Linked DNA regions of Cellvibrio sp. PSBB006. The protein of the gene in region 1 interacts with the protein of each later gene in a pairwise test. Links are inferred from orthologs where the notes say so. Each region holds a gene or a part of one and is shown in the gene's direction. Other genes may lie near its edges.

Region 1 (6,042 bases):
TGTTATACGGGTGGCGGCCGGCGAGCATCTCATAAATCACACAGGCCAGCGCGTAGACGTCATCCGCGAAGCTGATGGGCTCATCGTTGATCATTTCAATCGTGGCATAAGCCGGCGTCAGTGCACCCAGTTGCCCGGCATCAAACTGATGGCGCTGGGTTTCCTTGGAAGCCGCGCGTGCGATGCCGAAATCCAGCACCTTGGCGGAACCGTCGCGCATCACAAACACGTTACCGGGTTTGAAGTCGGCGTGGATCAAATGACGCTTGTGGGCATACATCAAGGCTGCGCATAAATCTTTCGCCAATCGCAGTGCGGTAGCGACGGGCAGGCCGGTATTGCGATGCTCTTTCAGCAATTTATCCAGCGGGTCACCGTGCAATAACTCCATGGTCATAAACAGGATATCGCCATCGCGATCAAAGTCGTGCACGGTGACGATATTCGGGTGCGCCAGGGTTTGTGACTTGGCGGCTTCCTGCTGGAGCGTGACAAACGCGTCCGGGTGATTCTGGAAATCCTGGTTTAATACTTTGGTGGCGATATAAGGATTCGGATCTTCCGCTTCGACTTTGCGTAGATCACGGGTTTTATACACCGTACCCATGCCGCCCTGGCCCAAAGCGTCTTCCAATAAAAAGCGTTTTTTCAACAAGGTGCCCGCGCCGCTGCCACTCAGTGCCTGTTCGGCCAGCTCACTGGCTTTGGCAAAGCCAGAGGAATTATTGGTCGTATTGGCGCGGTATTGGGTGTATTGCGTAGCGGCAGCGGCGGTCGGGGTTTTGGACGCAGAGGTTTTTGGCTGCGCTGTTGCTGGTTTGCTATCAGCAGATTGGGCGTTTACCTGAATCTTTTTAGCCGGTGCGAAGACCGTGGCCTCGTCTGCGGCAGGCTGTGTTTTTTTGGCGAGCACAGTCGCGTCATCTGCCTTGGGGCGAGCTTTCCTGGCGAGAATGGTCGCATCATCCGCTTTGGGTGCAGACTTTTTGGCAATAACCGTGGCTTGTTCCGCTGGCTTTTCAGGCGGGCGAGCAAGGCGGGTTTTATCATCTGCCGGGGTGGGCGTGTTGGCTGAATCTTTCTTGTCAGACACGCAAGTTTTCCTCTTTGCTCCAGATATTGATTATTGGTAATTCCGTTATGGCTGACGCCAAAAATAGCCGAAAAATAGTAACACGATCGCCGCCTAAAGGCATTCAGCAGAATTAAGGGAAAGCGTTGGAAAATGCGACGGCTTTAACGATTTCCCGATTACTCCTGTTTGTCATCTGATTTTGTTTCCTTTCCCTGCGCATGCCGCTCCATAAAACCGCGTGTTCGCTCTAACCAGAAACTGCGCGGGTTATCGAGGTCTTGCGGCTGTAAAGGCAGCAGTTGAAGCGGGTAATAATTTTCCATCTTATTGCGCAATGCCGCTGCACGGTGGCGCTGTCGGAGGGCGGCCTGCTGGTCATCATTTGCTTGGGTAAACAGATCAAGCACTGGCAGCGCTGGATTGGCGAAGAGTCCTTCCAGTTGCTCGCGAGTCAGCGGCTCCTGGGTTTGCAGATTCACCAGTATCAACGCCTGGGGTGTATTACTGGCAGACGGCTGCAGGGCAGCCATGCTGTCGACCACACTGCTGTTATCCACCAATACCAGAATGTTTTCCTGGCCTTGTTCGCGCAGGAAGGCCGCTGCTGCACCGACGCGACGCGCTATGATCTCGGTGCGAGATGGTTGTGGTTTGGGCTCGGGAGGTTCAGCGGCTGGCTTCTCTTCAGCAGGTGTCGCTTCATCGGCCGCCTCCTGTTGATCCGTTTGTTCTTCCTGGGCAGGCGGGGGTATTTCCCGTTCGGGAACAGCTGATGGTTGCTGTGAGGGCAAGGCGACGGCAAGGGTGACCCAACCGTAACGCGGCAAATAACGCCGCAGGTTTTCAAACGAGGGCGGCCAGCCAGGGGGAACTTCGGCTGCATGGAGAATCAATACGGCGCCCTTGGTTGTCCGTGCTTCCGTCGGGCGAAACAGCGCAAGAATTTTTTCATCCGGCGTTTCCAGCCAACGCACTTCATCCGGCTTGGCTTCTGCCAGCAATTGGTTGTAGCGCTCCTCGCGCGACACGCTGGGTGCAGGTTCCGGCTCGGGTGCTGGCTCAGGAACCGCCGTTTCTGGCGCCGGGTTCGGGGCATTTTCTGCCGGTGCCGCGGTCTGGGCGTGCAAAACGCCATGCGCGGACATTAGCAACCAGGCAACAAAAAGCCAGCAGTGCGGCCGGAGTGAATCCCGATGGATGAGGCGAGTCAAAAGACAGTTCATAGTCCCGGTTTTTCGAGTGGATAGTGATTCATTAGGGCGCAATCTGCTGCCAGTATGGTTTTTTTCAGTACAATGCGGACATTTTAGTCGTTGTCATAACAGTCATCGGGTGATTTATGCAGAACTTTAAGGATTCACGCCAGGCGGACTTCAGAATTGCGCCTTCCATTCTTTCCGCCGATTTCGCGCGCCTCGGTGAAGAGGTGGATGCTGTGTTGGCCGCTGGCGCTGACATGATCCACTTTGATGTGATGGACAATCATTACGTCCCCAACCTCACCATCGGTCCTATGGTGTGCAAAGCGCTGCGGAAATACGGCGTAACCGCACCGATTGATGTGCACCTGATGGTGGAGCCGGTGGATGACCTGATTGGTCAGTTCGCTGACGCCGGCGCGACTTTTATTACCTTTCATCCTGAAGCCTCACGCCATGTGGATCGCTCGCTGCAGTTGATCAAGGATCGCGGTTGTTTCGCTGGTTTGGTGCTTAACCCGGCCAGTTCGCTGGACGAAATCAAATACGTGATGGAAAAGATGGACATGCTGCTGTTGATGTCCGTTAACCCCGGTTTTGGTGGACAGCAGTTTATTCCTTATGTGCTGGATAAGGTGCGCGAAGCGCGTGCGCTGATCGATGCCAGCGGCTATAACATTCGCCTCGAAGTCGACGGCGGTGTATCTACCGAAAACATCCGTGCGCTGGCCGCCGCCGGGGCCGATACTTTTGTATCCGGCTCGGCCATTTTTAATACCGACGATTACGCCGCGACCATTGCGGCCATGCGTGCGGAACTGGCATTGGCCAATAAGGGTTGAACCGGTTGCAGTCGGCGGGGTTATATTAAGTAACCGGTTAAATTGTGAAATATTGGGGATAGGCAGTCTGGTTTTATTTGAGTAAACTGGCCGCCAGTCCATAAGGAGAAGCCCTGTGAAACTTTCAGGCTTACATCTGCAAGAGCGTGCCGCCCTCGTCGCCCGATGGCGTCGCTAGTCCATTTCTGCCCGCGCGCAGTCTGTCTAGCTAGCACTTATTATCTAGCCTCGCAGTCTGTCAGCAGCCGGGTTGTCTTCACCTCATCTGTTGTCCGACATCTTTCATGCCGCGTCAGGCGCAGATGAATTACCCGATAAAAATAGCGTGATTCGCCCACCTCTTGCGGGCGAACCCGAAAGGTAAATCCATGACTCCTGAACAATTTGCTGAGTTGGCCGCGCAAGGCTATAACCGCATTCCGGTGATGCGCGAAGTGCTGGCTGACCTTGATACTCCTTTATCTTCCTATCTGAAATTGGCCCGCGGGCCTTATTCCTATCTGTTTGAATCCGTGCAGGGCGGCGAAAAATGGGGTCGTTATTCCATGATCGGCCTACCGGCCCGCACGGTATTAAAAGCCTTCGGTGAACATATTCGTATCGAGCGCGATGGTGTCGTGGTTGAGGAAACTACCCAGGCCGACGCTCTGGAATTTGTTGAAGCATTCAAGCAGCGCTATCGCGCGCCGGAGTTGCCGGGTCTGCCGCGTTTTACCGGTGGCCTGGTGGGTTACTTCGCTTACGATTGTGTGCGTTATGTTGAGCCGCACCTGAAAGCCAGCGAGCCTAAAGATATCATCGGCACACCGGATATTTTATTGACGGTGTCCGATGAGGTACTGGTTTTCGATAACCTCGCCGGTAAATTGATTTTTGTCATTCATGCCAATCCGGAGATCGACAACGCCTACCAGATCGCGACGCAACGTCTGGATGAATTGGAAGCGCGCTTGCGCGGTCCTGTGCCGTCAACGCCGGATTTAACACTCGGTATGAACGGCGCCAGTGAACAGAAATTCCGCTCGCATTACGGTGAGCAACCGTTTCAGGACGCGGTCAATCGCATCAAGGATTACGTGCTGGCCGGCGATACCATGCAGGTGGTTATCTCCCAGCGTTTATCTATCGATTTCACGGCGGAACCGCTGAATTTGTATCGCGCACTGCGCAATTTAAATCCATCGCCTTACATGTATTTCCTGGATTTGGGCGATCACCATGTAGTGGGTTCCAGCCCGGAAATTCTGGCGCGTCTGGAAGACGGTGACGTAACGGTGCGGCCTATCGCCGGTACCCGTCGTCGCGGCCATACGCCGGAAGAAGACAAAGCCCTGGAAGCGGAACTGGTGGCCGATCCGAAAGAAATTGCCGAGCATTTGATGTTGATCGACCTTGGCCGCAACGATGTCGGTCGCGTGGCTGAAGTGGGCAGCGTAAAGCTCACCGATAAGATGGTGGTCGAGCGCTATTCCCACGTAATGCACATTACCTCGAACGTCACCGGCAAGATCAAACCTGAATTGCGCGCGATGGATGTACTGCGCGCAGCCCTGCCGGCGGGGACGCTCTCCGGTGCGCCCAAGATTCGCGCGATGGAAATCATCGACGAACTGGAAAGTGAAAAGCGCGGTATCTATGGCGGCGCGGTGGGTTATATCGCCTGGAACGGCAATATGGATACCGCCATTGCAATTCGTACGGCAGTTATCAAAGACGGCAAACTTTATGTGCAGGCCGGCGCCGGTGTCGTGGCCGATTCAATACCAGCGCTGGAGTGGAAAGAAACCATGAACAAAGCGCGCGCCATCTTCAAAGCCGTCGACATGGTGGGGGAATAATCATGATACTGATGATCGACAACTACGACTCCTTTACCTATAACGTGGTGCAGTACCTGGGCGAGCTGAAAGCGGATGTGGAAGTCGTGCGCAACGATGAAATTACCGTGGAGGACATCGCGCGTCTGGCGCCGGAAAAGATCGTGATTTCACCCGGCCCCTGTACGCCCAATGAGGCGGGTATTTCGGTGGAAACCATCAAGACTTACGCTGGCAAGATTCCCTTGCTCGGCATTTGTCTCGGCCATCAAAGTATCGGCCAGGCATTTGGTGGCAAGGTCATTCGCGCTCCTCACGTCATGCACGGCAAAACTTCACCGGTGTATCACGCCGATAAAGGTGTATTTACCGGGTTAAAAAACCCCTTGCAGGCCACGCGTTACCATTCGCTGGTAATCGAAAAAGAAAGCCTGCCGGATTGTTTGGAGATTACTGCCTGGACCCAGGATGCCGATGGCAACATGGCGGAGATCATGGGGGTGCGCCACAAAACCCTGGCTGTAGAAGGCGTACAATTTCACCCTGAATCTATCCTGACTGAACAGGGCCACGAATTGCTGCGCAACTTTTTGAATGGCGTATAACCGACGCGCAGTCGGGCTGTCAGGGACGGTGCGATTGCGCGGTTGTTGAAGTAAATTTACTCTGTCGCTGACAAGCTTTTCCCACACACAAAACCGTGAATGGTAACAACAAGGTGGATGGCAATGGACATAAAACAAGCTCTGAATAAATTAGTCGCGCACATTGATCTCTCGACCGAAGAGATGACCATGGTGATGCGCGAAGTGATGACCGGCGTCGCGACGCCGGCACAGATTGGTGGGTTTCTCGTTGCCTTGCGCATGAAAGGAGAAACCCTGGACGAAATTACCGGGGCCGCTATGGTCATGCGCGAACTGGCGACCCAGGTAAACATCGAAGCGGAATATCTCGTGGACACCTGCGGTACCGGCGGTGACGGTGCCAACCTGTTTAACATCTCCACTGCCAGCGCGTTTGTGGTGGCAGCCGCGGGTGGTCGGGTGGCCAAGCACGGTAATCGTGGCGTTTCCAGTGCTGCCGGTAGCGCCGATGTTTTGGAAGCG
Region 2 (6,245 bases), 330 kb from region 1 along the record:
CGTCGGCAACACCTTGCCGTTTGTGTTATTCGGCGGCATGAATGTGCTTGAGTCGCGCGATATGGCGATGCAGGTTGCTGAAGCTTATGTGAACGTAACGCAAAAATTGGGCATTCCCTACGTCTTCAAAGCCTCTTTCGATAAAGCTAACCGTTCATCCATTCATTCCTATCGCGGTCCCGGTATGGAAGAGGGTTTAAAGATTTTTCAGGAAATCAAACAAACCTTTGATATTCCGGTGATTACCGATGTGCATGAAATTTACCAGTGTCAGCCAGTAGCGGATGTCTGCGATGTCATTCAATTGCCCGCGTTCCTGGCGCGTCAAACTGACCTGGTCATGGCCATGGCGAAAACCAATGCGGTTATTAACATTAAAAAGCCGCAGTTTTTAAGCCCGGGTCAAATGAAAAATATCGTGGAAAAATTCCGTGAGTGTGGCAACGATAAAATTATTTTATGTGACCGTGGCACCAACTTTGGTTATGACAACCTGGTGGTGGATATGCTGGGTTTTCGCACCATGCGCGAGGTCAGTGATAATGCGCCAGTGATCTTTGATGTGACGCACTCCCTGCAATGCCGTGATCCTATGGGTGCTGCATCCAGCGGTCGTCGACACCAGGTGGCCGAGCTGGCTCGTGCGGGTATGGCGGTGGGCCTTGCCGGTTTATTTCTGGAAGCGCATCCCGACCCGGATAACGCCAAATGCGATGGCCCCAGTGCACTGCCATTGGACAAGCTGGAACCTTTCCTTGCGCAAATGAAAGCGCTTGATGATCTGGTAAAACACTTTCCTCCCCTGGACATCAAGTAATCTATTAATTTTTTAAAGAGAAACATTGGAGTAACCATGAGCAAGATAGTCGACATTAAAGCGTTTGAAGTATTGGATAGCCGCGGCAACCCCACGGTCATGGCGGAAGTCATTCTGGAGAGCGGTGCAACAGGTTCAGCTTGTGCACCCTCCGGCGCTTCAACCGGTTCTCGCGAAGCCCTGGAACTGCGCGATGGCGACAAGTCCCGCTATATGGGTAAAGGTGTGTTGAAAGCGGTTGATAACATCAACAGCACCATCAAAGGTTTGCTGGTGGGGATGGATGCACTGAACCAACGCGCATTGGATGACGCCATGCTTAAAGCTGATGGTACTGACAATAAATCAGTACTCGGCGCTAACGCCATTCTGGCGGTATCTCTCGCAGCAGCAAAAGCGGCAGCGATTGCTAAAAACGTACCGCTCTATGCTCACATCGCTGACCTGAACGGCACCCCCGGTAAATACTCCATGCCAGTGCCGATGATGAACATCATCAACGGTGGTGAGCACGCCGACAACAACGTCGACATCCAGGAATTCATGGTGCAGCCAGTCGGTGCAAAAACCTTTGCCGAAGCCCTGCGCATGGGCGCAGAAATTTTCCACAACCTGAAAAAAATCCTGCACGACAAAGGGTTGAATACTGCTGTAGGTGATGAGGGTGGTTTTGCGCCCAACCTGCCCTCTAACGAAGAAGCTCTGAAAGTAATCGCCGAAGCGGTGGAAAAAGCCGGTTACAAATTGGGTGACAATGTGACGCTGGCACTGGATTGTGCGGCGTCTGAATTCTACAAAGACGGCAAATACGATCTGGCTGGTGAAGGTAAAGTGTTCAGCTCCACCGAGTTCTCTGATTACCTGGCAGACCTCGCCAACAAATACCCGATTATCTCCATCGAAGACGGCAAAGACGAAAGCGATTGGGACGGCTGGGCTGACCTGACCAACAAGATCGGTAACAAGGTGCAATTGGTTGGTGATGACTTGTTCGTGACCAATACCAAAATCCTGAAAGAAGGTATCGATAAAAAGATCGCTAACTCTATCCTGATTAAATTTAACCAGATCGGTTCGCTGTCTGAAACTCTGGATGCCATCAAGATGGCCCAGGATGCCGGTTACACTGCTGTGATTTCTCACCGCTCCGGTGAAACCGAAGACACTACCATCGCCGATCTGGCCGTGGCTACCGCTGCCGGCCAAATCAAAACCGGTTCATTGTGTCGTTCTGACCGCGTATCCAAGTACAACCGTCTGCTGCGTATTGAAGCCGAATTGGGTGCCGCTGCAGCTTACAAAGGTCGAGCAGAGTTCAAGGCATAAGTTGTTCCTTGTTATACAAAACGGGCCCTCAGTGGCCCGTTTTTGTTTTCTACTTAACATGTCGATCATCAGCGGGTGCTATTCCCCGCCACAATTGTGTAAGATTGCCGATCATCACTCATGAGCAACTGACGCCATTATGAAATGGATGCTGGGTATTTTGATCATTCTGCTGGCTGCACTACAGTATCGTCTGTGGATCAGCGAAGGTAGCCTTGCCGATGTCAATCGACTGGAGCGGGAGATCAAGATACAACAAGCGGATAATAGTCGGTTACGCGAACGCAACCGGATTCTTGCGGTTGAGGTTGAAGACCTGAAAACCGGCCTCGACAGTGTGGAAGAGCGCGCGCGTAATGACATCGGTATGATCAAAAAAGACGAGACATTTTTTATGATTCTCGAACCCCGACAGTAGTCCGGTCAGCCCTTGCTTAACCACTCCATGGCTCACTCAGATACCTCACCGCGTTATTGGATTATCGTACCGGCTGCCGGTGTCGGTAGCCGTATGGGCGCGGCGATACCAAAGCAGTATTTAACCCTGTCAGGTAAAACAATCCTCGAACACACGCTTGAGCGGCTGCTCTGTTTGCCCACGGTATCCGGCTTGCTGGTTGCTGTCAGTCCGACGGATAACAACTGGCCGCAGTTGCCGATCAGTTCTGACCCACGCATTACCCGTGTCGACGGTGGCGCTGAGCGCAGCGATTCAGTTTTGAATGCATTAAATACGTTGGCGGAACAGGCGCACGCCGAAGACTGGGTGCTGGTGCACGATGCCGCGCGACCTTGTATCACGCTTTCGCTTGTTCAAACCTTGTGCGCGGAATTGGCAGAAGATCCGGTGGGAGGCATTTTGGCGGTGCCGGTCAGCGATACCATCAAGCGGGTCGATGTAAACGGGACTATTATTGCTACCATGGATCGTCGCGAGCTTTGGCAAGCACAAACGCCACAACTGTTTCGTTACGGTTTATTGCGCGCATCACTCGCCAGCGCGCTGGCAAGCGGACAAGCCATCACCGACGAGGCATCCGCACTGGAAGCCAATGGTCATTCCCATCGCGTTGTTGAAGGTCGCGCAGATAACATCAAGATTACCCGACCGGAAGACCTGGCATTGGCGCACACTATCTTGCAGCAACAGGAAGATACAATATGAGAATCGGGCATGGCTACGATGTTCACGCCTTCGGTGTCGGTGACAAGATTGTTATTGGCGGAGTAGTAATTCCTCACCATCACGGCTTGGTTGCACACTCAGATGGCGATGTACTTTTACACGCATTAAGTGATGCGTTATTAGGCGCGGCAGCCTTGGGCGATATAGGCAAACATTTTCCCGATACCGATATGCAATACCGCAATGCGGACAGCCGCGCATTACTGCGCATGGTTTACAGCAAAGTAAAAGCCAATGGCTGGTGCCTGGAAAATGCGGATATGACTATCGTTGCCCAGGCGCCGCGCATGGCGAATTATATTCCTCACATGGTCGGCCATGTGGCAGAAGATTTACAGTGTCAACTGAACCAGATCAATATTAAAGCTACCACGACAGAGCGTTTGGGTTTTACCGGACGCGAAGAAGGCATTGCCGCGTATGCTGTTGTGTTGCTGACCAAGCTGTGATGCCAGTCGTGAAAAGGATATTCCACCATGCCCATTATCCATTCTGAATTTCGTTCTCCCTGGTGGATGCCCGGCGGGCATATGCAAACCTTGATGCCGGTCATTATGCGACCTCTGTCGTCGTCAACAAATATTCGTTTTATCGATCTCCCGGATGGTGACCAACTCGCCGCCGATTTTTATACAGCGGATATTTCCGCCGACCAGCCGCGTAAATTATTGATCGCCACCCACGGTTTGGAAGGCAGTTCGCGTCAACCTTATGTATTGGGTATTTGTCACGCGGCGCGGAAGAGCGGTTTTGATGTGCTCGCCTGGAACCTGCGCGGTTGTGGAGAAACTGATAACCGTCTGGCCAAGTTGTATTACTCCGGTTGCAGCGAAGATCTTGACGCGATGGTGGTCTGGGCTGAACAACAAGGTTACCGTGAAATTTATTTAGCAGGCTATTCACTTGGTGGCAATATCCTACTGAAATGGTTGGGTGAACAAGGTGATAAAGCGCAAGCGCGCGGCGTTCGTTGTGCTGCAACGGCATCGGTACCGGTTGATTTGGCCGGTTGTGTGCAAACCCTGGATCACTGGAGCAAAATGATTTATCGACTGCGTTTTGTCGGTGATATGAAAAAGCGCTTGCGTCGTAAAGCTAAAAAATTTCCCGGCACTATTGATCTTTCTGTACTCGACAAGATAAATACTCTGCGCGATTACGACCATTATGTTTCTGCGCCACTGAATGGTTTTGCCAGTGCGGAAGATCTATATGCTCGTTGCAGTGCAAAATATTTCCTACACAACATTGCTGTACCCACGTTATTGGTTAATGCGCAAAATGATCCATTTTTAAATGCGGCATGTTATCCGCTGGTCGAAGCACAACATCATTCACTGCTCACACTCGAATTGACCAGGACCGGTGGCCACGTCGGTTATTTAAGTCATGCTGGCGATTGGTGGATGGATCGGCGGTTTTTACATTACTTCGCTCAATACTGATATTCACTTTCTTCTTAAGAGTTTTACTGCGTTATGTCTGCACAATTTCCGTTGGATTTTCCCTGTGCGTTCGGTTCACCGACACACGTCGGTGATTTTCGTTTACTGCCGGAGGACTTCCAGGTGGATGAAGTCCTGGGCTTTGAGCCGCAGGAGGAGGGTGAACATGTGTATTTGCATATTCGCAAGCGCGGTGAGAATACTGCCTGGGTTGCGGAGCAGATTGCACATTTGGCACAGGTCAGCATCAATGATGTGGGTTATGGTGGACGTAAAGACCGGCATGCCGTTACCACACAATGGTTCAGTGTTTATTTACCCAAGGGACAGGAACCTGATTGGCAATTGTTGAATAGTGATTCGGTACAACTTCTCGCGCGGCATCGACATTCGCGCAAACTGCGTCGCGGCGATCACGAGGAAAATAAATTTGTCATTCGGCTGCGCAATGTTCAGGCCGCCGCGGTGAGCGATACTGAACAGCGCCTGCAACTTATCAGTGCCCAAGGTGTACCCAATTATTTCGGTGAACAACGCTTCGGTCATCAAGGTAATAATTTAGTGTTGGCGCAACAGCTTTTTGCCGGCAAAGCGATTCGCGATAAACAAAAACGTGGTCTGGTGTTGTCGGCAGCGCGCTCGTATTTATTTAATCTGGTTGTGGCCGCTCGGGTGCAGGAAAGCAATTGGTCTATGCTGTTGTCAGGTGATCCTGAAGCTGCGCCCAGTGGCCCGCTCTGGGGGCGTGGCCGGCTGACCAGTTCATCGGCAACCTTGGCGGTGGAGCAGGAAGCACTAAAGGATTGGACTGAGTGGTGTAATGCACTGGAGCATGTCGGCCTGCATCAGGAGCGTCGGCCTTTGGTATTGCGTCCTCAAGCGTTGAGCTGGCATTGGGAAGATGGTGTGACCGCACAGCATCTGGTGATCAGTTTTGCGCTCGGGAGCGGTGAATTTGCGACGGCGCTATTGCGCGAAATTTTAGTGCTGCAATCCGCTCCGACGAACCTTGTTGGGGCTGCCGAGGGAAAACCTGAAGCGCAGTGAGAGTATGGTATAGTTGGCCAATTTTGGGGTGGCTGCTGTGGTAGCCAGATAACAATGAACCCGTCAGCTAAAGAACCGGGTACAGAAAAAGGTGAGGGCTGAGCGTGAGCAGTTTGATCTTCGAGGGCATTGGTATGACCTCGCAACGCACCCGTGAACGTTTGATACAACGCCTGAGTGAACAGGGCGTTACCAACATCCGCGTCCTGGACGTCATTCGCAACACACCACGCCATATCTTTCTGGATGAAGCCCTCTCTCACCGCGCCTATGAAGATACCGCGCTACCCATCGGCTACGGCCAAACGCTTTCCCAACCTTACATAGTGGCGCGTATGACGGAAATCCTGTTGGGAGCCAGCGGCGGTAAACTTGAAAAGGTTTTGGAAGTAGGTACGGGGTCCGGGTATCAAACTACCATCCT

What was found.
Region 2: the proteins of rpe (region 1) and eno interact in binary tests that used the Escherichia coli proteins (3 or more experiments, as listed by UniProt). The link is inferred for Cellvibrio sp. PSBB006 from one-to-one orthologs.

Annotation. Positions count from the first base shown.
Region 1 is NZ_CP021382.1:4,778,253-4,784,294, forward strand. The notes cover bases 1,471-4,265. They hold rpe (ribulose-phosphate 3-epimerase), read left to right. Parts: upstream 1,471-2,414; coding sequence 2,415-3,116; downstream 3,117-4,265. Other genes in these bases: CBR65_RS19865 (DUF3530 family protein), read right to left, coding at 1,471-2,220; trpE (anthranilate synthase component I), read left to right, coding at 3,485-4,265. Outside these bases: CBR65_RS19860 (protein kinase), read right to left, coding at 1-1,093; more of CBR65_RS19865, read right to left, coding at 1,252-1,470; more of trpE, read left to right, coding at 4,266-4,954; CBR65_RS19880 (aminodeoxychorismate/anthranilate synthase component II), read left to right, coding at 4,957-5,538; trpD (anthranilate phosphoribosyltransferase), read left to right, coding at 5,662-6,042. UniProt on the Escherichia coli protein: Catalyzes the reversible epimerization of D-ribulose 5-phosphate to D-xylulose 5-phosphate.
Region 2 is NZ_CP021382.1:5,112,431-5,118,675, forward strand. Bases 1-2,998 are described here. They hold eno (phosphopyruvate hydratase), read left to right. Parts: upstream 1-853; coding sequence 854-2,143; downstream 2,144-2,998. Other genes in these bases: kdsA (3-deoxy-8-phosphooctulonate synthase), read left to right, coding at 1-817; ftsB (cell division protein FtsB), read left to right, coding at 2,283-2,561; ispD (2-C-methyl-D-erythritol 4-phosphate cytidylyltransferase), read left to right, coding at 2,589-2,998. Outside these bases: more of ispD, read left to right, coding at 2,999-3,308; ispF (2-C-methyl-D-erythritol 2,4-cyclodiphosphate synthase), read left to right, coding at 3,305-3,778; CBR65_RS21325 (YheT family hydrolase), read left to right, coding at 3,806-4,774; tRNA pseudouridine(13) synthase TruD, read left to right, coding at 4,808-5,821; CBR65_RS21335 (protein-L-isoaspartate(D-aspartate) O-methyltransferase), read left to right, coding at 5,956-6,245. UniProt on the Escherichia coli protein: Catalyzes the reversible conversion of 2-phosphoglycerate (2-PG) into phosphoenolpyruvate (PEP). It is essential for the degradation of carbohydrates via glycolysis.